DNA from 2 places in the Proteiniborus ethanoligenes genome. Region 1 is predicted to be linked to the other one. Evidence: riboswitches for the same ligand, from Rfam matches in the RefSeq annotation. Region 1 holds a riboswitch; the other holds the start of a gene.
The links. A riboswitch is a leader RNA that binds a small molecule or an ion and turns the genes downstream of it on or off. The one in region 1 is predicted to bind cyclic di-AMP.

Region 1 (16,758 bases):
ATTATGGACAACAGACTAGCTGCTTTTACGGTGGAATTATGGTGGAGGAAGTATATCCTGCAATACTTGATTCCGATGTTTTGATTTGGCTTTGTCCTAATTATAATGATGCTATTTCAGCAAATCTTTCAGCAGTAGTCAATCGTTTAACTGCTCTTTTCAGAAAAACAAAATTTTATAATAAAAGCTTTTTTAGTATTATAGTATCAGGAAACTCAGGCAGTGATTCTGTAGCAAAGCAGTTAATAGGCGCTTTAAATATAAATAAAACCTTTAGGCTTCCACCTTATTTTAGTCTAATGGCTACTGCAAATGATGCAGGCCATATAAATAAGGTTGAAAATATTCATGATTTAGCTAAAGAGTTTGCATTGAATGTAATAACAGAAACAGAAAAACGGCTAAGATAAAAAATAGCCGTTTTTGTTTATAGTAAATTTTATAACGCATCCTCATCAAGTTCTTCTCTTAAGCACATTAGTGCTTCCATAAAGGCAGGAAATCCAGCTGTAGGTGCTACTAGCATAAGAGAATGCTCTATTTCCTCTCTTGTACATCCACATTTTAATGCTTTTCTAATGTGAGTTCTTACAGAATAATGATGCTTGCATGCTGCAGATATTGCCACCTTTATTAACCAGCGAGATTTCTCATCAAGTGGCCCTCCATCATTATGTAATTTTTGCCCATAAGTTTCATATGCTTCGTATATGTGTCCGTATTTTTCTAAAAAATACTTAAAGTTCTTTTCTATTCTATCCATTCTAATACCTCCTTGGTTATTAATGCTTTGTTAATTATTATTACCCTTATGACAAAACATTAACCAAGCTAAATGAAAAGAATTTTATAATATCATATTATCTAATTCTCTACTAAATTTTTTAAGCTCATTTACATCTCCTATTTCCTGTAATATTAAAAATCTTTCTTGCACTCCTTCAAATTCCTTAATTCTTCCTGTAAAATATAGATTTTGTATTTTTCTTAGTATATCTACGATTAAAGAAGATTTCATCTGAAAAAGTTCTTGAGCATCTACAATATCATCCCTGATTTCAGACATTTCCTTATCTAAGAGAAAAGCTGCCTCTGCTGCATTTTTAAGACGTTCTTTTATATCCTTTGGAATATTTTTTGAGAATTTGTAGTTAAGAGAATGTTCAATAGTAGCCCAGAAATTCATAGCAAGTGTTCTTATCTGTATTTCAGCTAATATTTCCTTTTCTCCAAATACAGTATGAACCTTGTATTTAATTATTATGTGATAACTTCTATATCCGCTTTCCTTAATATTAGTTATATAGTCTCTTTCCTCAACTATTTTTATATCCTTGCCGTCCCTGTCTCTTATAAGCTGAACCACTTTTTCAATATCATCTACAAGCTGACACATAATACGGATACCTGCTATATCCTCAATTTCCTCTTCAATTCTATCCAGTGGAACATCTCTAAGTCTAGCCTTGTCAATAATGCTAGATATAGCCTTAACTCTTCCTGTTACAAATTCAATAGGCGAATATTCATCAAGTCTCCTATACTCATTTCTTATTGCCTTAAACTTTACCTTCAGCTCTTCTACAGCTTGTTCATATGGTATTAATATTTTCTCCCAATATAAAATCATATAATCCCCCCTGCCTTTATCCTATATTATTACAGCTAAATAAAAGCATATCTTAAAATCAGTTAAATTATTCAATCATTAATACAGCTTAAGGTCAAGATTATAGGATGGTATACTTGATGTTTCCCCAAAAATATTATACTACTTATTAGATAAATAAAGCAACTAGCTACCAATTCTCTTTTTAGCTTATCTAAATTTAATATTATTTTCCTCTAATGAATCTATTATAACTAGTGATTGTAGGTTAACACCTTTTTTTCTTAAAAGCTCTCCCCCATCTTGAAATCCTTTTTCAATTACTATACCTATTCCTTCTAGCTTTGCCCCTGCTTTATTTATAATATCCATTAGACCCAATGCAGCTTGGGCATTGGCTAGAAAATCATCTATTATTAGTATACGGTCTTCTGGGAGGATATATTTTTTTGAAACTCTTATCTTGTATGTTCTACCCTTTGTATAAGAATATACATCACTATCATATGTTTCTTTATCTAGGTTTTTAGTTTCTATTTTTTTTGCAAATACTACAGGTACATTGAAGTATTGAGCGGCTATGCTTGCTATAGCAATGCCTGAGGTTTCAAGAGTAAGTATTTTAGTGATATTGTTGTCATTAAATAATCTTTTAAATTCTTTTCCTACCTCATTTAAAAAAGCTATGTCTAGCTGATGATTTAAAAAGCTATCGACTTTTAAAATATGTCCCTCTTCTACTCCCGCTTCATCTAATATTTTTTTCTTTAGCAGCTCCATTTGATAACCTCCTATTATGAAGGGACATATCTACTAAGAACGTCCCTTAAATTAATATATATTATTCTTATAATATTTAATCTATATATTAACTCTTATTTAACATAATATCAAGAATTAACTTGTCTGTTTCACCCATTCCCTCTACACCAATATTGGCTAAGTTTATAATAGTATTTTCGATATCCCTGTCTATAATACCCTCCATATGAGAAACTTCTATGCCATCAATAGCTAATAATGCAGATTGTACAGCAGCACTTGCACCGGTGGATACCTTAAGAGCACATCCTATCTTAGCTCCATCACATATCATGCCTGAAATATTACCAACCATGTTTTTTATTGCATAGGAAATATTTTGTACATCTCCACCTAATATATATGTGATTCCACTGCTTGCACCACCTGCAGCAATTACACAGCCACATAAGGCAGAAAGCTTGCCTAGATGATGTTTAATATGGATTGCAACTAGATTACTTATGACTAGAGCCCTAATAAGCTTCTCTTCACTTACATTTAATCTCTCTCCCACTGCTACAACAGGTAGCATAACTGTTATACCTTGGTTTCCACTACCAGAGTTGCTCATAACAGGCATCATGCATCCTGCCATTCTTGCATCTGATGCTGCTGCAGTCAATGCCATAGCATGAGTCATGATATCATTAGATAAAATGCCTTTATGGATATTTTCAATTATTTTTTTACCTACCTGTAGACCATATTCTTTTGATAAGCCCTCTTCGGCTATTGCTTTATTAAGCCTCATACCTTCTAAAATAAATTTTACTTCTGATACATCTACACTTGTTGCAAAATCATATATTTTTTCTATGCTTAATTCTACTTCATTATCTTTTTTCTGTATAAGATTATCTAATTTTTCAGTATTGTTGCAGACTATATCCCCATTATGCTCTATGTACTCAATGTTAGAATGTTCTCTTCTAATAATTACCTTTGAGTACTCATCATCTTTTCTACAGATACATTCAATATATAGCTTTTCACATTTACTCTTTAAGCTTACTGATACTTTTTCAGACTTAACAAATTCTTTTGCTAATTTTATGTCTTTCTCTGATATATATTTTAGTACCTCTAAACCTTCCTCTGATCTACCTCCTATAGCACCTAAAGCTGCTGCTATACTAAGTCCTGTCATGTCTGTTCCTGGAATACCTACTCCCATTCCATTTTTTAAAATATTTCCACTTACTAGTATTTCAATCGTATCAGGAAAAGCATTTAATATCTCCTTTGCCTTTGCTGAAGCTAATGCAACTGCAATAGGCTCAGTGCACCCAAGAGCAGGAACTATTTCTCTTTTCAATAATTCTATAATTTTATCTTTCTCATAAAACTTCATATTATCATTCCTTTCAAACAATATGCCATAAACCTTTTGCTTTAATTTTATCATATTTACCTTAGAATAAAGAATCAATTACAAAAATATTATATTTTGCACAAATAGTATAATAGCTCATATGATAATATTAAATTATGGTCTAGGTTATTAATCTTCAATCATTCTAAAAATTTGTCAAATGATTATTATTCATGGATTTTAAATATATCATTTTATTTTCACGGGCTTTATGTGTATAATAGTATAAATAATAGTTCTATTCAATAGTGATAGAAGGTGTATTTTACTTATAGTGGAGGTGTTACTTTGAAAAAACTAAATGTTGCAGTAGTTGGTGCCACAGGAATGGTAGGAAGAACAATTATTAAAATGCTGGAGGAAAGAAGCTTTCCTATTAACAATTTATATCTTTATGCTTCTGCAAAATCAAAGGGTGCAACAGTTCAATTCAATAATTTGGAATATATTGTTGAAGAGCTAAATGATGCTTCCTTTGATAGGGACATAGATATTGCCCTATTTTCCGCAGGAGGAGATATAAGTAAAGACTATGCTCCCAAGGCAAAAGAAAAAGGTATAGTTGTAATAGATAATAGTAGTGCTTGGAGAATGGATAAGGATGTTCCTCTTATAGTGCCTGAGGTAAATCCACAGGATATAAAATGGCACAATGGTATAATATCTAATCCAAACTGCTCGACAATACAGGTAGTTGTGCCATTAAAGCCACTTCATGATGCTTTTAAGATAGAAAGAATTGTCTATTCAACTTATCAAGCTGTTTCAGGCTCAGGTGTAGGTGGCATTGCAGACTTAGAAAATGGAATAAATGGTATAGCTAACAAAAAATATCCTCATCCAATTGCGTACAATTGTATTCCACATATAGATACATTTATGGATAATGGATATACTAAAGAGGAGTTGAAAATGATTGAAGAAACAAAAAAAATTCTAAATGACCCTAGCCTTAAAATAACAGCTACTACGGTTAGGGTTCCAGTTAAGAATTGCCATAGTGTGTCTGTAAATCTCCAGTTTGAAAGAGCTTTCGAAATGCAAGAGATATATGAGGTTTTATATAAGAGTAATGGAGTCGTAGTTGAGGATAATACGGATAAGAACATATATCCTATGGCAATAACTGTAGACGGTCAAGACCAGGTATATGTAGGTAGGATTAGGAGAGACTTCAGTGTAGAAAATGGAATAAATCTATGGGTTGTGGCAGATAATGTTAGAAAAGGAGCTGCAACTAATGCAGTTCAAATAGCAGAACTAGTAGCAAAAAACTTATAAATACTTATGTAATAGTCTGAAATTCTAAAGTTCTACTATATAGGGCTGCTCAAAATGAGCAGTCCTATTATTATAATTTTATTTTTGGCTTAGTAGCATATGAATTGTAGGATTGATTAAAACTTTTTTAGCCACTTCATATACATCTTCCGCTTTAATATTATTTAAAGCCTCTAAGTCTTCAACAAATGCGTCTATTCTTTTATTCATAAGTCTTTGATGAAGAACATAATTGCCTAAGCCCTCAGAGTCCTCAAGAATAGAAGCTATACCTGTTTTCATTACTTTTTTCATTAAAGATATATTGCTCTCATTTATTAAAGCATGTTTGTTTACTATGCTTTCTATACAATAATCTATGGTTTTCTTAGCCTCAAATATATCTTCTTCAGATGTGGAAGAGTATATATACAATGTCTTAATATAATCAGTAATATCTATTTCAGAATATATGTCATAGGCAATGCCCCTTTCCTCTCTCAATGCTCTAAAAAGGATAGAATTTGGACTTTCACCTAGCTTATGGTTTAATATGTCTAAAGCAAGCTCTTCATCTCTAGTTAGATTATAAAAGGTGTAAAGATATACAATAGTGTTTTGCTCTATTTCCTTTTTATATGAAACTAATTCAACATTACGATTTTTTTCAACTATTATTTCTTTCTTCTTAAGTTCTTTACTTTCCCACTTTTCAAAAAACTCCCTTGTCTTTTCGAAAACCTCTTCGTGCTCCAATGATGATACTATACTTATTGCACTATTATTGGGGATATAGTATCTATTATAAAAAGCTATTATTTCATCCCTGGTAAAGCTTTTTACGAGGCTTTCTTTGCCTAATATATCGTATTTTAGAGGACTTTTTTCAAAGCCTGCTTTATTCACTTGGCTAAAGCTATATTGCTCTACATCATCATAGCCATTTCTAAATTCAGCTAGTATTACTCCTCTTTCCTTATCTATTTCCTCTGATGGAAAAGTTGAATTAACAATAATATCAGATAATATCTCCATAGATGCTTCAAGCTCATTAAAAAGAGCTGTTATAGAAAATACTGTGGAGGTATAGGTTGTGTAAGCATTGTATGAACCTGCTCTATTTTCTAGATCTTGATCTATATCTATGTTTGTCCTTGATTTAGTACCTTTAAAAAGCATATGCTCAATAAAATGACATAGTCCCTTTTCATTTTCCTCTTCATTAACAGGACCTATATCAACTCCTAAATGTATAGAACAAAGCTCTGTGTCTTTCTTTATAGTAATTATCTTAAGTCCGTTGTCTAAAACATACTCTTTCCAATCAAAAAACTGTCTTCCCATTAACAATACTCCTAACCTTAATATTAAAGGAATAATTTCTATCCCTAACTATGATATTATAAATGATTTATAGATAAAATGATAGTCTTTAATACTAAAATTTAAACTGGCTGTATTGAATACTTCATACAGCCAGTTTAAAAATTAAATAATAATTACATATTATTATTTATAAATTCCAGAACCTTCATTGCATGTCCACTTGCTTTTACTTTTCTAAATTCGCCTCTAATTATTCCCTCTTTATCGATTACGAAGGTTGACCTTTCCGTACCTATATACTCCCTTCCATAAAGCTTTTTAGGCTTTAACACATGATATAGCTCGTGTATTTTTAAATCTTCGTCACTAAGCAAAATAAAAGGCAATTCTAGCTTTTCACTAAATTTAATATGAGATTTAATACTGTCCTTGCTTATACCTAGTATTATTGTGTCTAGCTCCTCGAACTCAGAATGTAATTCTTTAAACTCTGAAGCCTCAGTAGTGCAGCCTGGTGTGTTGTCCCTAGGGTAAAAATAAAGCACCACATTTTTTTTCCCAACAAAATCAGATAATAAAATATCTTTTCCCATGTCTGATACAAGGCTAAAGCTTGGTGCCTTCTCTCCCGTCATAGAAGTGTTAATACTCATAAAATGGTCCCCCTTTTTAGTATCTATTTATAGGACCTAATACCCACAATTTATATCTCTAATCATCTTTTATCCTCTTTTCAAAATGCTGATAATCCTTTAAAGAGCTCCATTCTCCTCCCCAAGTCCATCCTCTAGTTATAAAGGCATTATAACAAACATCCCCTTTTATTATCATGCCTTGCCTTATATTATCTCTATCTAGATATTCCTTTCCTTCTTTGGGAAGTATAATCTCATCCTTTATATAAGGGTTTTGTACTGGATTTATATCAATGGCCACACCATAGCTATGGTTTGAAAACACTCCTTTTTTACCTGTTACCTCTCTTGAGCAAAACGCTGATGAGTTGTTGTCTGACATTGACAAATCATCGTCTGCACCATATTCATCAATTAGCCTAATCTTATCAATAGGGAATCTAGCCTCATAAAGCTCTTTAAATATTTCTATAACCTCCATGGCTAGTTTTTTGTGTACTATCAATTCTCCTACATGCTCTATATCATCAAAACCCCAATATGTAACACATATGTAGGATAGCTCATCTATATCCACAGGAGAATTCTCTTTGTAGGATAATCCAGATATTTTTTCTATAATGTCTTCTGTTAAGCTACTATACATAAAAACAGGTAATACATTTTCCTCATCAGCTTCATAATTATCACCTTTATTGATGACATTAGTATTCAATATGCTATTATCTTGTAGTATTATTTCCATATCTGATTTTTTCTTATTACCTTTATAAGCCTTGTTCAATACTAGTGACACCATTAGCAAAATTATTATTGCTAAGGCTAGAATCCTAATAATATCAATACTCCTTTTATTCTCCGCCATTAGTTACCCCCTTTAAAGCTTATTTACTATTAAGTTTCCTGATTCATATTTCTTTAAGCCTTTATAGAAAAACCAATATGCGAATATTATCCAAGCTGCTGTAAAAAATAAGAGCACTAAAAACCATTTAAAAGAAAAATATTGTAATAATCTGACAGGTACTAAGGATATAAAAGCTGCTGGGATAATAGTATATATAATATATTTTGCAACTCCCTTATATATTCCTTCTGGATATATACTAAATGTAATCATAAATTCAAGAACTAATCCACTAATTCCTTGTGAATTACCCATATAAAAAGTCAAGGAATTTACAAGTATCAAAACACTTGAAAAAATCAAAGCACCTGTAGTACAGAAAAATAGAAACAATAAAAAATCTGCTAAATTTACTCCATTAATGCCTATGAATAGGATAATACCGTATAATATATCTCCCCATGCAGAAACAACAGTACTAGATGAAATAATATTTATAAGAACATCTTTAGGCTGTAATAAGTATGGATCAAGCTCCCCATTAACTATCATGTGAGTTATTCTCCTTATGTTACCAAACAGGACAAAGCTAATTCCATAAGATACTGAAGATATAGCCCAAAGCATCATAACTTCCTTAAAGCCATAGCCTCCTATACTCTCTACATTTTCGAATAATATCCACCAGAAAAATATAAAGGAGGCATTATTTATAATCATACCAAAGGTTTGAATAATAAAGCTAGTTCTGTACTCCATAGATGCAGAAAGATTGAAGCAAAAATACTTAGCTATTAGATTTAAGGTTTTCTTAACCTCCGTTAACATTTAATGCCTTAACCCCCTTTCTGTAAATAAACATAGAAAGTAAAAAAAAGAATAATAAGTATCCAAGCTGAAAAAACAATGCTTTGGAAAAGCTAGAAAAAGAAAAATCAACTGCAAGCCTAGCAGGACTATAAGTTACATATGCAAAAGGAAGCTTTCTAGCTATTTTTTCTATCCATTCTGGGAACATTTCTAGGGGTATTAGCATACCACCCAATGTAAATACTAGCTTACTATAAATCCAATAAAAAGCACTGTTTTCTTCTACCCAAAAAGATGTTAAGGATAAAGATATATGGACGAAAAAATTTATCCCAATACCTAACAATAATGAAAGTATGACAAAAGGTAAATGAATTAGCTTAAATCCTGTTAAAGGGCCTACATAAAGAATACCTATGACTAATCCAATAGCTATATTAGTAATCAATTTAACTCCAATTTCTCCTAGAGAATTTGAAAAGCAATAAAGTATATAGTTATAAGGTTTGTTCAGCATATAAGCTATATTCCCATTTTTAACATCTGTAGAAACCTCATTAAATACATCTGAACGTGATAGAGTAACCATTTCTGTAACTATCAAATACCATATCATCTGGCTCAAGCTAAGCCCTGCAATAATATCTCCTTTTTGCCCATATATGTTTTCCCAAAGCATTAACATAATATAGATGATAAAGGCTAAGAAAAAATTTCGAGCTATAAAGTTTTCTACATATACAAGATTATTTGATAAACTTATTTTGCATATAAATAAATATTTATATAGTTTTTTCAAAATTATCACCACCTAAGCTCTTTTGCAGGTATATATGTGAAATTATTTCTTCTAAGGGTGGCTCAGATATGGTAATATCTGCAACTTTTCCTACTTTCATTAATTCGCCTATAACAGTATCAATATCATGAATAGAGCTATCCACCTTTACTTTAGCAGCGTATCCTCTATGCTTTATTACGTCTATTTTTTCACTTAATATCTCTACAGGCTCATTGTATTTAATATCTATAATCTTTTGATTCATATAATTATACTTTAAGTTTTTTACTGACTCATTTAGTACAATTTCACCATGGTTTACTATTAGTACTCTCTTACAAATTCGTTCTATATCTCCAGCATCATGAGAGGTTAAAAATATAGTAGTTTTATTTTCTTTATTTAATCTAATAATTAACTCACGTATTTTTTGCTTAACTACAACATCTAAGCCTATGGTTGGTTCATCTAGAAATATTACTTCAGGGTTATGTAAAAGAGAAGCTGCTATTTCACATCTAATCCTTTGTCCTAATGATAGCTTTCGCACAGGTATTTCAAGAAGCTCTTCTATTTCAAACAATTCAGTCAAATACATAATTCGTTGCTTAAGCTGAGAGTTTGAAATTTCATATATTCTACCTAGAAGCTGAAAGCTGTCTATAGGTGGTAGATGAAACCATAGCTGCGATTTCTGTCCAAATACCGTCCCTATTTTGTAGGCTAACATTTTTCTTTGAACTGACGGGTTAAGTCCAAGAACACTGATTTCTCCAGAAGAAGGATATAAAATTCCTGTAAGCATTTTTATCGTTGTAGATTTCCCTGCTCCATTTGGTCCAATGAATGCTAATACTTCTCCCTTTTCAACATTAAAGGAAACATTGTTGACAGCTTGAATCTCTCTGTATTCAGGATTTAATACTGCCTTCATACTACCTCTCAATCCTGCCTTCTTAGTTTTAACACGAAAAGTCTTTTGTAAATCTCTAACCTGTATAATGCTCATATTTACCCCCCTCAAATTATATAATTAAAGCCCGGAAGAAGAGTCAATGAGACTCCTCCTCCAGGCTTTTCTCCTAGAAGTGTAGATAATAATCATCCTGTATCGCTTGGACCAAGCACTTTAAATTAAAGCCGGAACCCTAGATACACTCTCAAATATTACCATATAATTTACCATCTAATTCCTTAAATGTCAAGTACAATATTATTTTTATTATAACTTTAGTATTCGTGGTAATTTTCACCATAGGTTGACATAATATCTTGGGGCTTATATAATATGAACTATGTTAAAACACATATTTGCTGAATCCTAGTTTTTCTAGGTACGGAGGAACCAACTAAGGGGTTAATCTATGGATGTCATAGTAGGGAGCCTTCTGTCCCGAACCCGTCAGCTAACTTCGGAAGCAAAAAAGAAGGGGTGTTTTCATATGAAAATGCATCAGAAGAGGTTTATCACTTCATTATTTCTTTTAACATTATTAATCTTACTGAACATAACTAGTGTCTATGCTGCTGGAAGTAATACAGGCTCTTATGTAACATTAAAACTTGGTAGTAGAGGTTCTGAGGTTTCAAGGCTACAGCAAGCTTTAAATAACAAAGGCTTCTGGGCAGGAAATGTTGATGGTATTTTTGGACCAAGAACTGAAAAAGCAGTAATTTCATTTCAAAAAGCTAACAGGATAACTATTGATGGAATAGCTGGTAAGCAGACTCAATCATTATTATATGGTTCATCTAGCTCAGTATCTCGTGGGACAAGTATAGGTAGAAGCTCAAGCTCATCAGATGACCTATATTGGCTTTCAAGGATAATACATGCAGAAGCTGGAGCTGAACCCTATAAGGGAAAAGTAGCAGTTGGAAGCGTTGTATTAAATAGAGTAGCTTCCAGTGCTTTTCCAAACACAGTAAAAGGTGTAATCTTTGAATACTACAAAGGCATACCTCAATTTAGTCCTGTAGCAGATGGAACTATATACAATACTCCATCAGCAGAAAGTGTACAAGCAGCTAAAGATTCTCTAAATGGTGTAAAGCCAGTTGGAAATTCAACTTATTTTTTCAATCCTGATAAAGCAGAAGGTAAATGGATTGTAAATAACAAAACATATGTAGCACGTATAGGTGATCACGTGTTTTACAAATAGTAAGATTAATAGCGCAACATATCCTTATGGAAAAATCATAAAAACCTTGGCCCGTTTTATCTAACCAAGGTTTTTATCTTTGCTTGCTATTTTTCTCAATAATTTATTTCTAGTAATACTGGACAATGGTCGCTACCCATTATCTCTGAATGAATTTCTGCACCCTTTAGCTTTTCCTTTAGCTTTTCAGATACAACAAAATAGTCAATTCTCCAGCCTACATTCCTTTCTCTAGCTCGTCCCATGTAGGACCACCAAGTATATGCATCCTCTAGGTCTGGATAAAAATATCTAAAGCTATCTATAAAGCCATTATCTAAAAGCACTGTCATTTTTTCTCTCTCTTCATCTGTAAAGCCTGCATTTTTTCTATTAGTACTAGGGTTTTTTAAGTCTATTTCTTTATGTGCTACATTTAAATCTCCACATAAGATTACAGGTTTTTTTGAGTCTAGTTCTTTAAGATAGCTTCTAAAGTCATCCTCCCAATTCATTCTATAATCCAGTCTTGCCAGCTCTCTTTGAGAGTTTGGAGTGTATACATTGACTAAAAAGAATTCTTCAAATTCTAAGGTTATTACTCTTCCCTCTTGATCATGCTCTTCAATTTCTATTCCATATTTTACAGATAAGGGTTTTTTCTTTGTAAATATAGCCGTACCTGAATAGCCTTTTTTTACTGCATAATTCCAGTACTGGTAATATCCTTCTAAATCTAATTCTATTTGGCCTTCCTGTAGCTTAGTTTCTTGAATACAAAACATATCTGCATTTATTTCATTAAAGTATTCTAAAAAACCTTTTTTAACACATGCCCTAAGCCCATTAACATTCCAAGAAATAAGTTTCATTCTTTTGCTCCTTTCAAACTATACTCTAGCCACTCCATCATCTATAGCAGCTTTTTTTACTGCTTCTGCCACTGCTATTGCAACTTCCTTGTTAAATGGACTCGGTATTATCATATCTACATTTAGCTCTTCTTCTTTAACTATATTTGCTATTCCATAGGCTGCTTGTATCTTCATGTTTTGGGTGATTCTACTAGCTCTTACGTCTAAAGCACCTCTAAATATGCCTGGGAATGCCAGTACGTTATTTATTTGATTAGCAAAGTCAGATCTTCCTGTGCCTACTATGAAGGCCCCTGCTTCCTTTGCATCATCTGGCATAATCTCTGGTATAGGGTTTGCCATTGCAAATATCATGGATTTTTCACCCATTGTTTTTACCATTTCCTTTGTTAAGCAATCTGCTGACGACACTCCTATGAACACATTTTTACCAACTATTACATCCTTTAATTCACCATCTAGTGAAGCTTTATTAGTTATTTCAGCCATTTCTTTTTTTATTGGGTTTAAATCCTGTCTATTTTTAGATATGGCTCCTTTTCTATCACACAATATTACATCCTTAACTCCAACACTTAATAATAACTTAGCTATTGCAATACCTGCTGCTCCAGAACCATTTATGACTACTTCTAAATCCTTAAACTCTTTTTCTGCTAATTTTAATCCATTAATAAGTCCAGCTAATACTACTATAGCTGTTCCATGCTGGTCATCATGAAATACTGGTATGTCTAATTCCTCATCTAGTCTTTTTTCTATTTCAAAGCATTTAGGTGCTGCTATATCTTCTAGGTTGATGCCTCCAAATACTGGCTCAAGCAATTTTACTGTTCTAATTATTTCTTCAGTATCAGTTGTTTTCAAGCAAATAGGAAAAGCATCTACATCTGCATAGGCTTTAAATAATATGGATTTTCCTTCCATAACTGGAATTGCACCATAGGGTCCTATATCTCCTAAGCCTAATACTGCTGTCCCATCACTTACTACAGCAACAGTGTTGCTTTTAAAAGTGTATTCATATACTTTTTCTTGATCATTAGCTATTTCTTTACAGGGTTGAGCTACTCCTGGAGTATATGCTATGGATAAATCATCTTTATTTTCTACCTTAACTTTACTTTGAATACTTACCTTGCCCTTATTATTTCTATGCATTTCTAACGAAAGCTTATTATAATCCTTCATTTAACCCAGCTCCCTTCAAGTTTATTTTGTATTTTCATATAAATTGTTACCATAAATATCTATACATACTATTAATGGCATATTTTCTACTGTTAGTTTTCTTATGGCTTCTGTGCCTAAATCATCATAGGCTATTACTTCTGACTCTTTAACTGAGCTTGCTATCAATGCGCCTGCTCCACCTACTGCTGCAAAATATACAGTTTCATTTTTTTTCATGCTTTCTATTACTTCCTTACTTCTTAATCCTTTTCCTATCATGCCCCCTAAGCCCAATTCAAGCAAAGGTATGGTCATAGTGTCCATTCTGTAGCTTGTTGTAGGTCCAGCAGAACCAATTACTTTTCCAGGCTTTGCTGGAGTTGGGCCTACATAATATATTATAGAATCTTTTATATCAAAAGGTAAAGCTTCTCCTTTATTTAATGCTTCCATCATTCTTTTGTGTGCCGCATCTCTTCCAGTATATACAGTACCCGTAAGAGATACTACATCTCCTGCTTTTAGTTCTCTTAAAACTTCCTTTGTTAATGGAGTTTCTATAAGTTTAACAGTCATTTTTTCACCCCTTATGGTCTTATATTATCTATAGAATTATTGTACTATGCCTTGAAGAATGGCAATTTATATTTACTGCTACTGGTAAGCCTGCTATATGAGTAGGATATGCTTCTACATGTACATCTAAGGCTGTGGTTAACCCTCCTAAACCTTGAGGTCCTATGCCTAAAGCATTAATCTTTTCTAATAATTTTTCTTCTAGCTTAGCTAGATGCTCTTTATTGTTTTTTGATCCAATTGGTCTTATTAAGGCATGTTTAGCTAAATTAGCTGCTTTATCCATTGTGCCACCAATGCCTACTCCTACTATTATAGGAGGACATGGATTAGGTCCTGCTTCTTTAACTGCTTTAAGAACGAAATCTACTACGCCCTCTTCTCCATCTGATGGCTTTAGCATCTTTATTTGACTCATGTTTTCGCTTCCAAAGCCTTTAAACATAAGCTCTATTTTAACCTTATCACCAGGTACAATATTATAATATATAACTGCTGGAGAATTATCTTTAGTGTTATTTCTTATTAGTGGGTCTTCTACTACAGATTTTCTTAAATACCCTTCCCTATAGCCATCTATAACACCTTTATTTATAGCATCAGTTATACTACCATTAGTAAAGTGAACCTCTTGTCCAACCTCTACGAAAGCTACTACCATGCCCGTATCTTGACATAATGGTGTTTCATTTTCCTTTGCTACTTCAGCATTTTTTATCAGCATGTCTAAAACCATGTTTCCTACTGATGAAGTCTCTGCCTTTTTTGCATTTATAAAAGCTTCCTGTATATCCTCTTCAATATAAATGTTAGAAGATATACATTTTTCAGCAACTAGCTTTTGAATAATCTCTACATCTATTTGTCGCATTTCATCCACCTCTTTGTTTTTTTATAAGTATAATTATATTATATCTTAAATATAAATTCTTATCTTCTGCATACTTAAATTATCCCTATTCTTCATTCTATCATAGATTTCAAAATCCTTCTTTATTACAAAAAAGATAGAAAAAAAGATATTCTCTATTAGTCTTTTAGAGAATACCTTTTAAAAATTTTATTTTTGTTTGTATTGGCTTACATTTGCATTTTTTTAATAGACGAATACTGGATCAGCTGATGGATTAAGTGGTGAGGTTGTAAATGGGAAGTTCCCGAACATATTTCCAAAAATATAGTCAAAAAGCTTATCCTTGATTTCCATTACATCAAGGAACACTATTATTGAATTATTTGGGTCTTTTTCATCATCCCAGATATTAATATTGATAATAAGCCTTCCACTTTTATCCTCAAACTCTACTTGTGTAGCCTTTGTATAAACTTTTGCTGCTCCAGCTCCGCAAATCTCCTCAACATATTTCTTAATTACTTCTACTTCCTTTTCTCTCCATCCTGATGCATTGGAATCAAGGGCCTCTTTAACCCATTCTCCTGCATATTTATTAAAATATTCTTTTGCTTTTGGGTTATTTGCAAGCTCATCAAACTTCTCTGAAACTACAAATTTAAATGCAGTAGAGGTTAAATCGCTAAGTCCTGCAAGTATGGCATCATAGAATCCTATAGGCTTGCCGTCTGGTCCTACATCATTGTAGTAATGATTAACAATTTTTATTACTGTAAAGCTGGCAAGTATGAAGCCTGCCTTCTTTATATTTGTGTCTGAGCTTATCTGTGTCATCAAAGAATTTTCAAGCATTGCCATAAGGTTTCCATTTACTCCTCTAAGCTTTTCATCAGGACTTGAGATACCTTCTCGATACCATATGTTTTCACTTATTAGTCCAACAAGAATTTCCTTTGTAGGTGATAAGAGAGCTTCTCCTACTGGACCTGTATAAGCCATAGCAACATATGAGAATGCCTGGTCTCCTACCCATTTTACCCACTCAAGCCCCCAGATAACCCAGTCCAAAGCTTCTGCAAAATTAATGTTGTCTTGAGCCTCGTCTAGAAGCTTTATTCTAGTGATTTCATAAAGGCTCTTGTTGAGTAGCCTTATTTCCTTCGGTGACATTATGTCATAATTTTCCTTTATGTGTTTTATTACGTCGCTCCAGTCCTCAGGAGGCATGTATCTCTTTATCCGTTTTAGTAAAAGCTCTAACTCTTCTTTCTTTTCCTTCATTTCATTAAATGGTTCTCCGATTAGTCTAATTGGCAAATCCAAATGGTAATCCTTACTATCATACTCACAATCTATAGGAAGCATTAGGTAATGCTTCGTTTTGCCCTCAGGTATTTGCATTTTAGGTTGAAATTTATATATTCCCCTATTTGTGGTTTCCTCTATTTCATATTTAAACACCTTTGCTAGATTTTCAGTTTGTACTGTACTACCTTTTAGATTATCAAGCTTAATATTAGCTTTTGATAAATCAACAAGCTCAGCTTTATACTCTCCTTTTTCATCGACAGAGCTTACTGCCAATTCAACCTTGAAGCGTGTTGCAAGAACTTCCTCTCCGACTTCTGCCTTTTCATTATCAGAATAAGCACCTATTTGAGCATATCCATCTTTATCAAACTTTATTATTGAT
Region 2 (16,758 bases), on a different contig from region 1:
GTGAATTATATTATCATTAATGCTAAAACAGGAGCTAGAAAGGCTTTAGCTTCTGGACAATCACCATTAGTTGAGTACACTTATACACCTATTCAGGGTCAAGAGGGAAGCTGGAAGCTTCAAGCAGAAGGAATATATAATTCAGGTACAAAAATTTTAAGTGAAGAGGTTCCAGTTACAGTATATTTAGGCAAGACCTATTCATCATCACCTATAATAGAAAAAGATAAATTTCTAGGACTAGCATCTGACCTTGCTAAGGGTTCCTGGGAGAAAACAGGTATGTCAGCAGCTCTACAAACAGCTCAGGCTATTCTTGAAACAGGCTGGGGTCAAAGCGTTCCAGTAGACAAGTATAAAGGCAATCTTTCCTATAATCTTTTCGGAATAAAAGGAAAGGGAACTGTAGGCTCTGTAATTTCAAACACATGGGAAGAGTACAATGGTAAAGCATTTCGAGTTGATGCAGAATTTAGAGCCTACAACAACATAGACGAAAGCTGGTCTGACCATAAAAATTTACTACTAAAAGCTAGTAGGTACGAACCTTTTAGAGAAGTAATGCATGACAGCACCTTGGGGGCTTGGGCATTAAGGAGAGCAGGCTATGCTACTGATTCACAATATCCTATAAAATTAATGAGGATAATAAAACAATATAATTTACAAGAGCTTGACAAAATAGGAATTTAGTTATTGAAACTATCATAATAATAAATAAGCTTAACCTATTTAAAAGGGTCAAATAGCACAAAATACCTCTTGCAAATATAAAAAGCCTGTGGTATAATTAGCTAGAAAAACTCTACTCTAAAATATAAGAATATAATATCGCTGAGTTCTTTGCGGAAGCGGGGGAACCGATTTTTAGGGGTGAATCCATTTAGGAGGGGCTACCCTTTAGCCCTAACCCGACAGCTAACCTCGTAAGCGTACAAAGGGGGATTAATATTTAATCGATATTAAGACTATGGAATCCCATGGTCTTTTTTGACCCCCAAATTCTTGTTTACATAATATACAGAGTAAATACTATTTGGAAAGGGTGATTGTATTGACAAAAAAACTCACTTATTGTGTCATTGGTGCCGGCAATGGGGGAATTGCTATGGCAGGATACCTTGCTATGCTTGGATATAAGGTAAATCTGTATAACAGAACCTTAGAAAAGCTTATTCCATTAATGAAAGATCCTGTTATTTACCTTACTGGAGAAGAGAATGGATATGGAGTATTGAACAAGGTGACGAATAGTATGGAGGAGGCCATAGATGATGTTGACATAATAATGGTAACCATACCTGCAATAGGACATTATAATATTGCTAAAGAAATGGCTCCCTATATAAAAAACGACCAAATAATAATATTAAATCCTGGCAGGACTGGAGGGGCACTAGAGGTATATGAAACCCTATTAAGGGAAAGAAATAAAAATAATATAATAGTAGCAGAAGCTCAAACCTTTATATATGCATCAAGAGCCACATCATATAATAGTGCACACATATTTAAATCAAAGAGAGAAGTTACATTAGCTGCAATACCTGCTACAAAAACTAATTATGTGTTAGAGCTTATTAACGAAGCATATCCTCAATTTATCCCAGCAAAAGATGTTTTAGAAACTAGTATCAATAATTATGGTGCTATATTCCATCCTGCACCTACGCTTCTTAACAGTGGACATATCGAAAGATGTGCACCTTTCGAATATTATACAGAAGGTATAACGCCCTCCATAGGAAACTTTTTAGAGAAAATAGATAGAGAAAGAATGGAGCTAGGAAGAATATTACAAGTAGAGACTTTATCTGCAGCTGAGTGGCTTAAAGAAACTTATGGGTCAAAAGGAGATAATATATATGAAGCCGTCCAGAACAATTCAGGCTACAAAGGCTTACAAGCGCCACAGGGGCTACAGATTAGATATATTTATGAGGATGTTCCATATGGACTGGTACCTATGGAGTCTATGGCTCACAGCTTAGGCATGAAAACACCTGCCATAACCTCAATAATAAATATAGCTCAATTTATGACTAATAGAGACTTTAGAAAAGAAGGAAGGACTGCAGATAGACTGGGATTAGATGGATTGTCTATTACGGAAATGCATATGTTAGCAAGAGGGGGAACAATAGTTAAGAGAAGATTGGAGGAAGTAGTATAATGAAGAAAATTATAGGATTAACACTTGGCAATTGTGTTCATGTGGCTGGTACTATGAATTTTCTAAGCTTAGCTCAGAAAGAAAATTATAAAACCGAATTTATCGGCATAGGATTAAGCATTGAAGAATTAATAGATGTAATAGAGAATAAAAGGCCAGATATTGTAGGGCTTTCATATAGGCTTTCACCAGAGCCATTAAACAAAATACTCCAGGAATTAAAGGAGCAAATAAATAGAAATGAAAACCTGCAAAACATGCTTTGGCTATTTGGAGGCACAGAGCCTACTGCCTTAGTAGCAGAAAAATATAATATATTCAATAAAATCTTCTATGGAGATGAAGATATAGATGATGTAATAGCTTATCTTAAAGGTCAGGAAAACTTAGAAGAGGAAATATATCCAAGTAGTCTTATAGAAAGAATTAAATTTAAATATCCTTATCCTGTAATAAGGCATCATCTAGGTCTTACATCTATGGAAAAAACATTAGAGGCAATAGAGAAGATTGCAGAAGCTAAAGTACTAGATGTAATATCTATTGCACCAGATCAAAATGCACAAGAATATTTCTTTGACCAAGAAAACATGGATGATAGCTTAAGTGGAGCAGGAGGAGTTCCTGTTAGAGCAGAAGAGGATTTGCGTGCCTTATATAATGCGGCTCAAAGGGGAAACTACCCACTCCTAAGATCTTACAGTGGAACTAAAAACATAACAAGATTTGCTCAGGTACTACAAGATACTATTAATAATGCTTGGTGTGCGGTTCCGCTATTCTGGTATTCGGAATTAGATAAAAGAGGACCTAGAGCATTAAAAGAAGCTATCATAGAAAATCAACAAGTGATGGCTTGGCATGGTGAAAGAAATATTCCTGTAGAAGTAAATGATCCTCATCATTGGAGTCTTAGAGATGCTCATGATGCTATAGGAGTAGCTGTTGCATATATAGTGGCTTATAATGCTAAGAAAATGGGGGTTAAAGATTATATAGCACAATTTATGTTTAATGTACCAGCCAATATATCTGGGGAAAACGACTTAGGAAAAATGCTGGCAAAAATAGAGCTAATAGAGAGCTTAGTAGATGAAAAATTTAGCGTCTATCGTCAAGCTAGAGCGGGCTTGGCAAGCTTTCCTGCTGATTTATATCAAGCAAAGGGTCAGCTAGCTGCTTCAGCATATTTAGCTATGGCAATTAAGCCCCATATATATCATGTGGTTGGTTTCTGTGAGGCCCACCATGCGGCAGAAGCAGAGGATGTTATAGAATCATGTAAAATAGTTAGAGGAATAATCAAAAATGAATTCCTAGGCTCAATTGATATTAAGAAAGATGAAAATGTTCAGAGAAGGAAAAATGAACTGATAGAAGATGCTAAAATCATTATAGAAAGTATAAAATCCCTTAGTCCAGACAAAGAAGATCCACTAATAGATCCTGATACATTAGTAGAAGCAGTAAAATTAGGTATACTAGATGCCCCTCAATTGAAAAACAGTAATGTAGCAAGGGGAGAACTAAAGACTAGAATGGTAAGCGGTGCTTTATATGCTTACGATGAAGATAATGCTAGAATCATACCAGAAAAAGAAAGAGTAGAGACCATTTTTAAAAATAATAAACTCTTTAGAAAATAAATATAAGCCGATTGAGTATATGAAAACTAAGATACTCATCGGCTTATATTTGTTTAAAATCTATTCTACTAAAATAATTTCATAAGTAACTGATGTGGCTTCCTTTAGCATGGCAGTAACACCACAATATTTTTCTTGAGATAGTTCTACAGCTCTTTCTAGTTTATCTATTGGAAGATTTTCACCTTTGAATTTAAATATTAAATGAATATCCTTGTAAACCTTTGGATGTTCTTCTGTATTCTCAGCTGATACTTCAATATCTAAATCTTCTATTTCAACCCTCATTTTTTTTAGAATAGACATTACATCGATGCCAGTACAGCCGATTAATCCTGCTAGCAGAAGAGGCTTAGGTCTTGGACCTAGGTTATTCCCACCTATCTCTTCGGATGCGTCAATCACAAGATTATGACCATTGATATTCATTTCAAAAGCCATATTACCTTTTAATTTTCCATTTAATTTTGTAGTACTCATAAAAAATCTCTCCTTTCAATCCTATTATAGTTCTATTACCCTAAGATAACAAAATAAATAAGGAAATATATAATTATTAAGCTTATTATAAAACAAAAAGCACATTAATAATGCATTTTCTTATTTATTTTGATATAATTTTGTTATGACGAATTGGAAGGTTTTCTTAATTTATTTTAATGTGGCTATAGAAGCTTTTAATATATTATAAAAAAATAGAGAGAAGGTGTATGTTTTGACTAGTTTACTTGAATCTTTTGTAAATGTAGCCCCATATATAAATAGCTTAACTCTAGATGATATGGCTGTTACAGTAACAGACACAGAAAAGTACTTGTCTTTTGTAAGGGGAAAACAAGTTCCACAACTTGTTAATGCAGGAGATGCTATTTTAGAAGGCAGCGTTGTAAATGATTGTTTAAAAACAGGAAAAAGAATTATCAAAAAGGTTCCAGCAGAAGTTGCAGGTTTTCCTTATGTAGCTTGTGGAATACCAGTTAAAGAGAACAATAAAATAACAGGTGCTGTCTCCTTTGTGATTTCAATTGACAAGCAGGAAAAACTATTATCCTTAGCTGAAGAATTATCAAGTGGTTTGGAGGAGCTTACTCAGTCTTCCCAGCTAATTGATGATGGGTCAGAGAAGCTTTTTGAAGTATCTAATAAGCTGTCCATAAAATCAAACGAATCTAATGTACATATTGAAGAAACTGATGGAATATTAAAGTTTATACAAAACATTGCAAATCAAACTAACCTGTTAGGCCTAAACGCTGCTATAGAAGCGGCGAGAGTAGGACAAGAAGGCAGGGGCTTTGGTGTAGTGGCACAGGAAATAAGAAAGCTTGCACTAAATAGTTCTGAATCAATTCAAAAAATAGAAGAAATCCTAAAGGGTATTAAGGAATCATCAAATGAGCAAAGTGATATAATTAGTGAGATTAGCTTAATAACAAAAAATCAAGCAGAAGCCATAAAAAATATTAATAGTAGCGTGCAGCAATTATATGCTGCAATCAATTTAATAGTTGAAGAAGCAAAGGATCTAACAAATGAAGAATAAAGACTAGCCTAAGGCTAGTCTTTTAAAATCCTCTTTCATACTGTTTTGGATACTCAATATCATATCCTCTCTCATAAGCATTAAGTAAAGTCCAATAAGGGTTTCTCAATAGCTCTCTTCCAAGGGCAACTAAATCAGCTCTTTCATTATTGAGTATTTCCTCCACATGATCATATTCTTTTATCAAACCTACTGCAATAGTTGGTATACCACATTCCTTCCTTATAGTTTCAGAAAATTTTATCTGATACCCAGGATAAGTTTTGATGCTTACACTTTCTAAACCGCCTGAACTCACATGTACCATATCTATATGATTTTTTACTATATTAACAATTTTAACCATCTCTTCGATATTAAGCCCACCTTCAATATAATCATCAGCGGAAACTCTAAGCAATATAGGCTTTTCTTCAGGCCATACATTTTTAATCGCTGAGATTATTTCCTGTAAAAACCTTGTCCTATTTTCTAAGCTCCCGCCATATTCATCTAATCTTTTGTTAGATAGAGGAGATAGAAATTCATGAATTAAATAGCCATGAGCACCGTGTATTTCAATCACATCAAAGCCTGCTTCATTTGCTCTGAGGGCAGCATCTGCAAAGCTTTTTACTATGTCCTTGATTTCTTCTTTAGTTAATTCCTTTGGTACTTTATATGCTTCACTAAACTTATAGGAAGTTGGAGCTACGGTTGTTTCTCCTTCAGCAGAGCATTTTCTTCCCGCATGTGCTAATTGGATACCAACAGCTGCTCCATGCTCCTTACAGCTATCAACTATTTTCTTAAGACCAGGCACTTGTCTATCTTCCCAAATACCTAAATCCTTACTGCTTATCCTACCATTAGGTACAACAGCAGTGGCTTCTACTATAACAAATCCAACTCCACCTATAGCTCTAGATGCATAATGAGTAGTATGCCAATCTCTTGCAAGACCTGAGTCATCTGTAGAGTACATGCACATAGGGGGCATAACAATTCTGTTTTTTAACGTTAACCCTTTAATAGTGTAATTTTCAAAGCTTTTCAACTTTATCACCGTCCTTCTTAAATATATACCACTATAAGCATATTATTATCCTATTTTTATTATTTACATTTAAATTATTTATGATATTTAAGACCTAAATTTAAAGGCTAGAACAAAAATGTGTAATTATGCAGGAAAAATAAAAATATTGCAGAATAATTAACATAACATACGAAAAATCGACAAAGGAGGGGAAATTTTGCATAAAATTTTTTCGTTTAGATATAAATTGAGTTTACTGATGTTTTTTGTAGTGCTTACAGCTTCTTTAATTTTAGGAGTTTCACAGTACCTTCATATGAAAACTGCATTAGAGCATGATTTTGAACATAATAAGAGCCTTGTAAAAGATAGAGTAGTAAGTAGTGTAAATGATGCAGACCATATGTACTTACTTTTAGAAGATTATTTAGCAGAAGATGCAGAAGATATACTCAATAAAGTTCTAGAAAAATACCATGAAAAAAATAGTATAGATTTTGATTTATATGAATTTCTAGCAGACAAGGAAGGTGCTGATTTATATATAATTGATTCAAACAATATAATTGTAGCTTCTACAGATGAAACTGACTTAGGCTTAGATTTTAATAAAGTATCCTTAAATTTTGTTAAAGAGCTTGATAATATAAGGAAAAATGGAATTTTTGTTTCAGAGAGAATTGACCTATCTGCAATTAAGGCAGAAGCAAGAAAATATTGCTATTTACCTTCTCCAGATGGGAAATACATATTTGAAATAGGTTTTTTGATGGATAGATATGATGATGCATTAGAGGGGATAGGTTTTGATAGCTTTGAAAACAAGATTATTGAAGCATACGAATTTGTAGATAGTATAACATTATATGATAATGAGGGTATAAGCTATAAGAAAAACAATGATAAAGACATTGCAATAATAGATGAAAAAAACAGAGAATACTATAATCAGGCAATTGAAACCTTAGAGATAGTTGAGGTAAATGATAAATACAATGGGACAAAAACTACATATTGGTATGTACCATATGAAATAATGAATTCAAAAGGAATTAACGATGTAAATGTTATAGAAATAATATTCAATGATTCATTGCTTCAGAAGCATTTAAAGGACAGCAAATATATGATGACGTTAATAAGTACATTGGCTGGAGTCTTAGCACTTATTTTAGGTTTTTTCCTTGCTGGATATATTTCAAAGCCTGTTGAAAAGTTTACAGCTGCAACAAAAGAAGTTTCGGAAGGCAACTTTAATATCCGCACAGAAGTCCATTCAAATGATGAATTTAAAATTCTAAGTCGCAATTTCAATAAAATGGCGGAAAACATTCAGACCTTATTAGATGAAAGATATAGATACGAGAAAAAACTAGAAGAAAAAAACAAAGAGATCCTTGGACAAAAAGAAGAAATTACTGCATTATATGAGGAAACAACTGCATTATACGAAGAAACCACAGCAATGAATGAAGAGCTTGAAGAATTGTTGAAAGAAAACAAGAAAAATTATTTCGAAACTGTAAGAGCATTGGCAAACGCAGTAGAGACTAAGGATTTTTATACAGGTGGTCATTGTGAAAGGGTTATGCACTATTCCCTTGCTATAGCAGAAAGTCTAGATCTAGGTGATTACGATAAAAATCATCTAAGACAAGGAAGTATTTTACATGATATTGGGAAAATTGGTATACCAGAACACATATTAAATAAAGAAGGTAAGTTCACAGAGAAAGATTATGATATTATGAAAAAGCATCCTCAAATGGGCTATGAAATATTATCTAATTTAGACTTTTTAGAAAAAAGTAGAAAGATAGTATTAGAGCATCACGAGAGAATTGATGGGTGCGGTTATCCTGAAGGACTTAAAGGAGAGGAAATTGATTTGTTGTCCAAAATAGTGTGTATAGCAGATGCATATGATGCTATGACAAGTGTTAGACCTTATCGTACAGTGCCCTTAACAAAGGAAGAAGCCATACAAGAAATGCTTAGGAATAAAGATATACAGTTTGATTCCCAGATTGTAGACGTATTTGTAAAATGGCTTAGGGAGCAAGATTAAAATTAATAAAACGTTGTAGTTTTCAAAAAAAGAATAAATAACAGGAACCTTATTTAAGCATAATTTTAAAACCTCTTCTGATTAATGGGATTTTGAGCATTATATCGAAGAGGTTTTTATGCAAGGTTAAATCCTGTAGCTTTTTATAAAGAAAGGAACATGTTGAAATTGACGGAAATAATTTTTTAAGAGATAATATAAAAAGGATTAAGTATTCTAGAAAAACTATACTATTCTTCATGATAGTATAAATTATCTATATAAATTGTTAAAGGAGTGCATAATTTGTTTGATTTAGATGCTTGTGTAGGATTTATTACAAATAGAGCAGGTAAAAAACTTGCCAATGAGTTTAATGAAAGACTTTTAACGGTAGGAATAACAAGAGTACAGTGGATTGCACTTTATTATCTAGGTAAGCACAATGAGCTTAACCAAAAAGAATTAGCCGAATTAATGGACATAAAGGAATCTTCTGTGGCTAGACTAATTGATAGAATGGAAAAGGAAGGCTATGTACTCAGAAAAAAAGATATAAGTGATAGAAGAGTTACTATATTGCTATTAACAGAAAAGGGAATTGATTACAGAGAAAAACTTATGCCAGAAGGAGAGAAGATGGCTCAGGTTTTTACTGAAGGCATTTCTGATGAAGAATTAGAAATATTTCTTAGAGTGATAGATAAAATGTTATCAAATGTTAAATAAATTTTTTAAAAAGTTGTTGATTTTTTAACAAATACTTGCTATGCTAATAATTAGCATAGCAAGTATTTTAAATTTAAGGAGGAATAAAAATGAGTAAAGGTCCAAGAGAATTATTAAATGATTTTATGAATGGCTTACAAGCTGTAGGTGAAACTAATCCAACACATATTGATGCTTTTATGAATCTTTTAGGCGCTAGCTACGAACCAAAGGTTGTTGATGTAAAGACTAAGGAGTTAATTAGTATTGGTATTGCTGTTTACAATAGATGTGAGTATTGTATAGCATTCCATACCTTTAAGGCATTTGAGGCAGGTGCAACTAGAGAAGAATTACTAGAAGCGGCAATGGTTGCAGTTGCATTTGGTGGAGGTCCATCTATAGCTTATGCAACAACATTATTAAAAGATTGCATTGATGAATTTGAAAAGGATTTCAAATAAGGCTTCTAAAATAGGGAGGCGATTAAAATTAGCGTAGATATTAAGATTGAGAAATTATTAGGTGGAGCAGCTAAAGGAAAAATAATGAAGATATATAAAAAGGCTGGTGACAACATAAATCCAGATGAGCCATTGTTTTTAGTAGAGGCCAACAAAAAATCTTCAGATATTTTTCCTAATGGGAAAGGATTAATAAAAGAAATAAACGTTAAAGTTGGAGACATGGTTAATGTAGGGCAGGTTGTAGCTATATTAGATGGAGAAATAGTAGAAGCGAAAAAAGATACAAAACCATCCTTTGACTATCTTAAAGGCATGATGACACCTAAGAAAGAAGAAATTAAAGCTAAGGTCACGATTATTGGCTCTGGTCCAGGAGGTTATGTAGCAGCCATTAAGCTTGCTCAGCTAGGAGCAGATGTAGTAGTTGTTGAAAAAGATAAAATTGGTGGAACTTGCTTAAACAGAGGATGTATTCCCACAAAAGCCCTAGTACGCTCAGCAGAGGTATATAGGAATATTTTAGAAGCAGATAATTACGGTTGCTTTGCTGAAAATTACGGGATTGATATTAATAAGGTAGTTTCTAGAAAAGATAGAATAGTATCTGAGCTAGGAGAAGGCATAAGTTATTTACTCCAAAAAAACAATGTCAAATTTATAACGGGAAATGGTGAAATAATAAACGAAAATCAAGTATTTGTAAAAGATAAATTCAAAGAAACTACTATTAATACAGAATATATTATTATAGCAACAGGCTCAGCTGTTGCAAGTCTACCAATACCTGGTATTGAATCTAAGAATGTTTTTAATAGTACAAGCATAATGGAAATAAATGAATTACCAAAAGAGCTAGTTGTCATTGGTGGTGGAGTAATAGGAATGGAGTTTGCTTTTATTTTCAATAGCTTTGGCACAAAGGTATGGGTAGTTGAGTATATGGATAGAGTCTTACCTGGACTTGATGAGGACATATCTAATGAAATAATGAACATTGCAGAAAACAGAGGAATTAAAATATACACAGGTTCAAAGGTAGAACAGATACTAGAAGATGAGAAGGGAAAATGTATAGTAAACTTCTCTAAAAACAATGAGAGCAAGCATATATCTACAGATAAAGTTCTTGTTTCAATAGGTAGACAGCCTTATATTGAAGGATTAAATGTTGAAAAAGCCAATATAGAGTTAAATGAAAATAGGAAGTCTATTAGAGTAAATGAAGAAATGAGAACCAATATACCTAATATATATGCTATAGGTGATGTAACGGGTAATATTCAGCTTGCACATGTAGCTTCTACTCAAGGTATTGTAGCTGCTATGAATATTATGGGAGAAAAAAGTATAATGGACTATACGGTAGTACCCAGTGCTATATTCACAGACCCTGAAATTGCATGTGTAGGCATAGATGAAGCTACAGCTCTCAAGCATAATTTAGAAATAGAAGTAGGGAAGTTCCCATTTGCTTCAAACGGGAAAGCCTTAACATTAGGTTCTACTGAAGGATTTGTTAAAATTATTATAGACAAAACAACTAGAAAAGTAATAGGAGCTTCAATTATAGGACCAAATGCTACAGACTTAATCAATGAAATTTCTATTTCCATAGCCAATGGACTCACAGTAGATCAAATAACTAAAACAATACATCCACATCCGACAACATCAGAATCAGTATTCGAGGCAGCTTTAGCTGCAAATAATTGTTGTATTCACAATTAATCTAGAAATAATAAATTAGAGTTTAAACAGGCTTGGATTTAAAATATCCAAGCCTTTTGTTGTTCTTCTAAATCGAAAATTACCTTATGCTTCTTAAATTGAGTACTATCCAATTCCTACTATATAATGATATAATTAATATTACATTCATTTTTAAAAGTATTTTAATAATTGAAGTAAGCCTAACCTATGGAAAGGAGAAAGCCGATGAACACTCAAGAGAGAAGAGAACTCATACTCAGCGGAGACATATATAAAGTCATTATTACTTTGTCACTTCCAATTATGGTAAATAATTTAATACAAACACTTTATAACTTAGTAGATGGAATTTGGGTCAGTAAGCTTAGCTCTACTCACTTTGCTGCTACTGCATTCGTCTGGCCAGTAGTTTTTTTATTTATATCCTTAGGTATAGGCATCTCAATAGCAGGAACATCCCTATTGTCTCAGCTAATAGGAGCAGGTGAATATGAAGAAGCAAGCAAATATTCTAGCCAACTTATGGTTATATCCTTAATAATATCTATTGGTTTTACTGTTATAGGATATTTAACTAGTCCATACATAATAAAGCTGATGGGCGGAACAGGCACCCTTGCGGAATATAGTAACATATACCTAAAGATTACTTTTTTAGATATGCCGTTTATGTTCTTGTTTTTTTGCTTTAATTCAATTATGAATGCACAGGGTAACACATTAAGTCCAACAATACTTAGTGGAATAAGTGCAGTACTAAACATTATATTAGATCCAATTTTTATTTTTACATTTAATATGGGTATAGCAGGCGCGGCAATAGCAACATTAGTGTCGAGAGCAGCTCTTTCAATTGTAGCCATATACATTTTAATGAAATCCTCTGCTGTTGTAAAACCTAATTTCAAGGACTTTAGATTTAATATAGAAATAATAAAGAGTATTGTGAAGGTAGGCTTACCTTCGTCAATTGGTCAATCTGGAGCATCCTTAGGCTTTATAGCACTTAATGGATTCATAGTTTCTTATGGGACATCTACTATAGCTGCATTTGGTATGGTCAATAGAATTACTTCATTAATAATGCAGCCAGCAATGGGAGTAGGAGCTGCACTAACCTCAATTGTTGGGCAAAATCTTGGCTCTGGACAAACTGGAAGAGTAAAAGAGGCTTTTATAAAATCTTTAAAGCTTACAATATCCTTCTCAATATTGGGATGTGTTATAATGATATGGAAGGACAAGGAGATTATTAATCTGTTTATGCAATCTAAGGATGATTTGGAGGTAATATCTCAAGGAATCAATTATCTAAGATACATATCAGTATCCATGCCGCTTATGGGTATATTCAGTATATTCCAAGGCATATTTCAAGGATCTGGCCATACAAGGTACTCAATGGCAATGGAAGTTGGAAGGCTGTGGTTCGTAAGATTGCCAATGATATTACTATTCAAATATTTCACTGATATTGGTCCTACTGGCATATGGATTTCTATGAGTTTTAGTAACCTAATAGTATGTGCATATGGATTTGCTATTTATAAAAAGGGATATTGGCAGAGAAAAGTAATTAAAGTAGCATAATTTACTAATAATAAGAATTGTAAGAGAACATAACTTTGTTATTTAATTTACAATTCTAATGAATAAAAGAAGAGGGCTGGAGGTTAAAATATGATTGAGTTAGGAAAAATTCAAGAGCTAGAGGTTGTAAGAAAGACTGAAATAGGTATATATTTAAATTCAAAAAGTGATAAAATAGGACCTGATATTTTATTACCTATTAAGCAAGTTCCACAGGATGTCCAAACAGGAGATGAAATAGAAGTATTTATTTATAGGGATTCAGAAGATAGATTAATAGCCACAACTAAAAAACCTAAAATAGTATTAGGTGAACTAGGAGTGCTTAAAGTAGTAGAAACTACTAGAATAGGCGCTTTTTTGGACTGGGGACTAGAAAAAGACTTATTTTTACCCTTCAAAGAGCAAATAGGTAAGGTGGAAAAAGGAAGAGAATATTTAGTAGGCTTATATGTAGATAAAAGCGATAGACTTTGTGCAACTATGAAAACCAATAAAATATTAACTAGCAAATCACCCTATAAGGTAAACGATAAAGTTCAGGGAATAATCTATAGAATAAACAAAGACATGGGTGCATTTGTAGCTGTAGATAATAAATATGATAGCATGATACCAAAGCATGAAGTATATAGTAGCCATAGGATTGGAGACAAAATAGAAGCTAGAGTAACAAAGGTAAGAGAAGATGGGAAATTAGACCTAAGCATAAGAGAAAAAGCAAATGTGCAAACAGATGAGGATGTAATACAAATCTTAACCAAGATGATTAAAAATGGAGGCATATTAAACCTAAATGACGATAGTTCACCAGAGGAGATAAAGAAGCAACTAAACATGAGCAAAGGTGCATTTAAAAGGGCCGTTGGAAGACTTCTAAAGGAGAAAAAGATCCAGATTATAGAAAAAGGAATAAAATTATCATAAAAATTTAGCTGAGGTATGAAGATTTTATAACAGAGAATTCTCGAAACTAATTTAAAGAATTCCTCTGTTTTTTTTATAAGGAATAGGAAAGTTTTACTGTTTAATTTTTTTGCTGCAATTAGAAGTTTTTCTTATAACGAATAGGAAAGCCCTATTTTTTCTTAATAAATTCATAATATATTTGTCATAGTAATTAAATGATTTAAGGATATAATTATAGTATGTTTTATCAAATCGAAACATAATTTAGATGACTATTATTTTTATGAAGTAAATATTATAATATAAATGACTAAATTAACAAATATTTAATTGGAGTGGTATCTATGACTACGATAAATATGTTATCATCAGCTCAAAAAGTTAAAGGGCAAGGCGTGGCTTCTGCATATGTAGAACAAGTAAACCTCGTTAAATATGGGTTAACAGATGAATATAAGGTGGAAATAAATAGGTTTAAGCTTTCAGATATAACACACTATCATACTGTAGATTTTAAGCATTTTTTGAGCTTGCCTTTTGCGAAGGTTGCTGGTAAAACAGTTGGATATGTTCATTTTCTCCCTGAAACATTAGACGAAAGCTTGGACATGCCAATATTATTTAAAAAGGTATTTTATAGATATATCATTGCATTCTATAATAGTATGGATTATTTAGTTACTGTTAATCCTCATTTCATAGATAAGCTTTACGAATATGGTATAGATAAAAAAAAGATAACCTACATACCTAATTTTGTTTCATCTAAAGAATTTTATCCCTATAATAGAGAACGAAAGAATGAAATAAGAAGAAAATATAGTATAGACGAGAATACATTCGTAGTATTAGGTGTGGGTCAGGTGCAAACACGAAAAGGAGTATTAGACTTCATAAAGGTTGCCGAATCTATGCCCGATGTTCAATTTGTTTGGGCCGGAGGCTTTTCGTTTGGAAGGATTACCAGTGGATATAAAGAGCTTAAAAAAATAGTCGAAGACCCACCGAAAAATGTAAAATTCATAGGGATTATAGAAAGAAAAGATATGAATTCAGTATATAATATTGCTGATACTTTGTTTATGCCCTCATACAATGAATTATTCCCTATGGCCATTTTAGAGGCAATGAATTGTAATTTGCCCATAGTTTTAAGAGATATAGACATATATAAAAATATACTTTTTGATTACTATTTAAGAGCTGAAGATAACAATGGATTTAAAGAAATATTATATAATCTAAAACAAGATAAAGATTATTATAAAAAGGCTCAAAAAAGTTCTAAAAAAGGAAGTTCATATTATTCAAAGGAACATGTTCTACTCTTATGGCAAAAGTTTTATGATAATGTACGTAAGGATTTGAAGACAAACCGTCTTTTAGGCAAACGCTATGAAAAAAAATCTAATTAAATTGATAATAGGATTATTATTTAGTGCAGGAGTTTTTACTTATATTATTCTAATTAATGGATTTGAAAACTTTAAAAAGCAGCTAATTACTCTAAATTTATTTTGGATAATTCTTGCTATTACTGCAATGGTCATTTATTGGATATTAGAAGCCATAGTGCTTTATATAATAGCTAATTCATCACACAGAAAGATCAAGTTTAAGGAATCTTTTAGAGTTACTATGATGGGACAATTTTTTAATTCCATAACTCCATTTGCCACAGGCGGACAGCCTGCACAAGCATATGAACTGACTAAAAATGGCATAAGCCTAGGTGTGGCAGGCTCTATCCTGACTGGCAAGTTTATAATATATCAGACAATCTTAACCATTTATTCTGCCGCTATACTAGTATTTAAATTAGGTTTTTTTAGAGAGAGATTGTCAAATTTTACTCATTTAGCAGCTCTAGGATTTGCTATTAATACAGCTGTGATAATTTTCTTAATACTGCTTTCTTCATATATGAATTTTGCCCACAAATTACTATTATTTTTATGTGGAGGTTTAGAAAAACTAAAGATTATAAAAAACACAAACAAAGTTGTAGACAGAGTGGAAAATCAGCTTTTGCTGTTTCGTGAAAGCTTCATAACAATGAGAAGTAATGTATTATTAATTTTGAAGACTTCAATATTGACCACGCTACAGCTAATGGCGTTTTTCACCATACCTTATTTTATATATAGAGCATTTGGCTTAAGAGGTCATAGTATAGTTAATATGGTTTCTGCTAAAGCTTTTGTTGTTATGATTACATCATTTGTTCCTATACCTGGGGCAAGCGGTGGTGCCGAAGGAAGCTTTTATTTGTTTTTTAGCTTATTTTTTGGTAAAAATATTATTGGTACAGCTGTATTGTTATGGAGAATTATAACCTTCTATTTTAATTTGCTATTCGGGGGGCTGTCTACCTTAATGTCGAAAAGAGAATATAATGTTCAATAAACACATAGATTAAAGGAATTTTTTCTTCACAATGCTAATTAGAATAATTTTAAAATCATAAAAATAGCTCTCATGTTTTAGTTTAATAAAACCTAGTAGCTATTTTTATTTATGTAAAAATTATAGATTAAATTGGTAAAAAATAAAGGATTTTGAAAGAATATGTAGAAGTAAAAATCATGATTAATCATTGTTATTAGTAAAGAGCATAGGGCCTTAAACAGCTACTTATTGTAGTTCTACTAGGGAACAATTGGCTAAGGGGGAAATTACTGTGAAAAGGAAGGTCTATATAATTATTTTAGTAGCTTTTATTGTAGGTTTCTTTATAGTAACTAGAACTCCTAAGGATGCTTCTTTTGACGAATCGATTACATTGCGTGTAGCTGGTGACAACAATCATCCTCCCTATGAATATGTAGATGAGAATGGAATTTTTAAGGGGTTTAATGTAGACATTATGAATGCATTGTCTATTGAGCTAGGAATACATATTGAGTACATGCCTATGGAATGGAGCAATGCGGTAAAAGCTCTTGAA

Region 2: another riboswitch for cyclic di-AMP. It lies ahead of BLV37_RS01575 (NAD/NADP-dependent octopine/nopaline dehydrogenase family protein); the one in region 1 lies ahead of BLV37_RS02505 (cell wall hydrolase).

Annotation. Positions count from the first base shown of each region.
Region 1 covers NZ_FNQE01000003.1:99,837-116,594, forward strand. Annotated here, with positions in the region: gene BLV37_RS02445 (flavodoxin family protein) at 1-410, shown strand, start outside; gene BLV37_RS02450 (carboxymuconolactone decarboxylase family protein) at 440-763, opposite strand; gene yjbM (GTP diphosphokinase) at 848-1,630, opposite strand; gene BLV37_RS02460 (xanthine phosphoribosyltransferase) at 1,820-2,389, opposite strand; gene BLV37_RS02465 (L-cysteine desulfidase family protein) at 2,478-3,764, opposite strand; gene BLV37_RS02470 (aspartate-semialdehyde dehydrogenase) at 4,074-5,066, shown strand; gene BLV37_RS02475 (M16 family metallopeptidase) at 5,145-6,389, opposite strand; gene BLV37_RS02480 (peroxiredoxin) at 6,545-7,024, opposite strand; gene BLV37_RS02485 (M15 family metallopeptidase) at 7,083-7,871, opposite strand; gene BLV37_RS02490 (ABC transporter permease) at 7,884-8,681, opposite strand; gene BLV37_RS02495 (ABC transporter permease) at 8,665-9,462, opposite strand; gene BLV37_RS02500 (ABC transporter ATP-binding protein) at 9,446-10,453, opposite strand; cyclic di-AMP (ydaO/yuaA leader) riboswitch at 10,747-10,880, shown strand; gene BLV37_RS02505 (cell wall hydrolase) at 10,887-11,609, shown strand; gene BLV37_RS02510 (exodeoxyribonuclease III) at 11,705-12,460, opposite strand; gene BLV37_RS02515 (NAD(P)-dependent malic enzyme) at 12,479-13,654, opposite strand; gene BLV37_RS02520 (Fe-S-containing hydro-lyase) at 13,676-14,212, opposite strand; gene BLV37_RS02525 (fumarate hydratase) at 14,241-15,083, opposite strand; gene BLV37_RS02530 (hypothetical protein) at 15,309-16,758, opposite strand, start outside.
Region 2 covers NZ_FNQE01000002.1:105,532-122,289, forward strand. Annotated here, with positions in the region: gene BLV37_RS01570 (stalk domain-containing protein) at 1-693, shown strand, start outside; cyclic di-AMP (ydaO/yuaA leader) riboswitch at 823-948, shown strand; gene BLV37_RS01575 (NAD/NADP-dependent octopine/nopaline dehydrogenase family protein) at 1,046-2,173, shown strand; gene BLV37_RS01580 (methionine synthase) at 2,173-3,819, shown strand; gene BLV37_RS01585 (OsmC family protein) at 3,880-4,299, opposite strand; gene BLV37_RS01590 (methyl-accepting chemotaxis protein) at 4,535-5,362, shown strand; gene namA (NADPH dehydrogenase NamA) at 5,385-6,398, opposite strand; gene BLV37_RS01600 (HD domain-containing phosphohydrolase) at 6,598-8,448, shown strand; gene BLV37_RS01605 (MarR family winged helix-turn-helix transcriptional regulator) at 8,734-9,156, shown strand; gene BLV37_RS01610 (carboxymuconolactone decarboxylase family protein) at 9,246-9,599, shown strand; gene lpdA (dihydrolipoyl dehydrogenase) at 9,684-11,330, shown strand; gene BLV37_RS01620 (MATE family efflux transporter) at 11,538-12,902, shown strand; gene BLV37_RS01625 (CvfB family protein) at 12,993-13,829, shown strand; gene BLV37_RS01630 (glycosyltransferase family 4 protein) at 14,156-15,226, shown strand; gene BLV37_RS01635 (lysylphosphatidylglycerol synthase transmembrane domain-containing protein) at 15,207-16,217, shown strand; gene BLV37_RS01640 (diguanylate cyclase domain-containing protein) at 16,492-16,758, shown strand, end outside.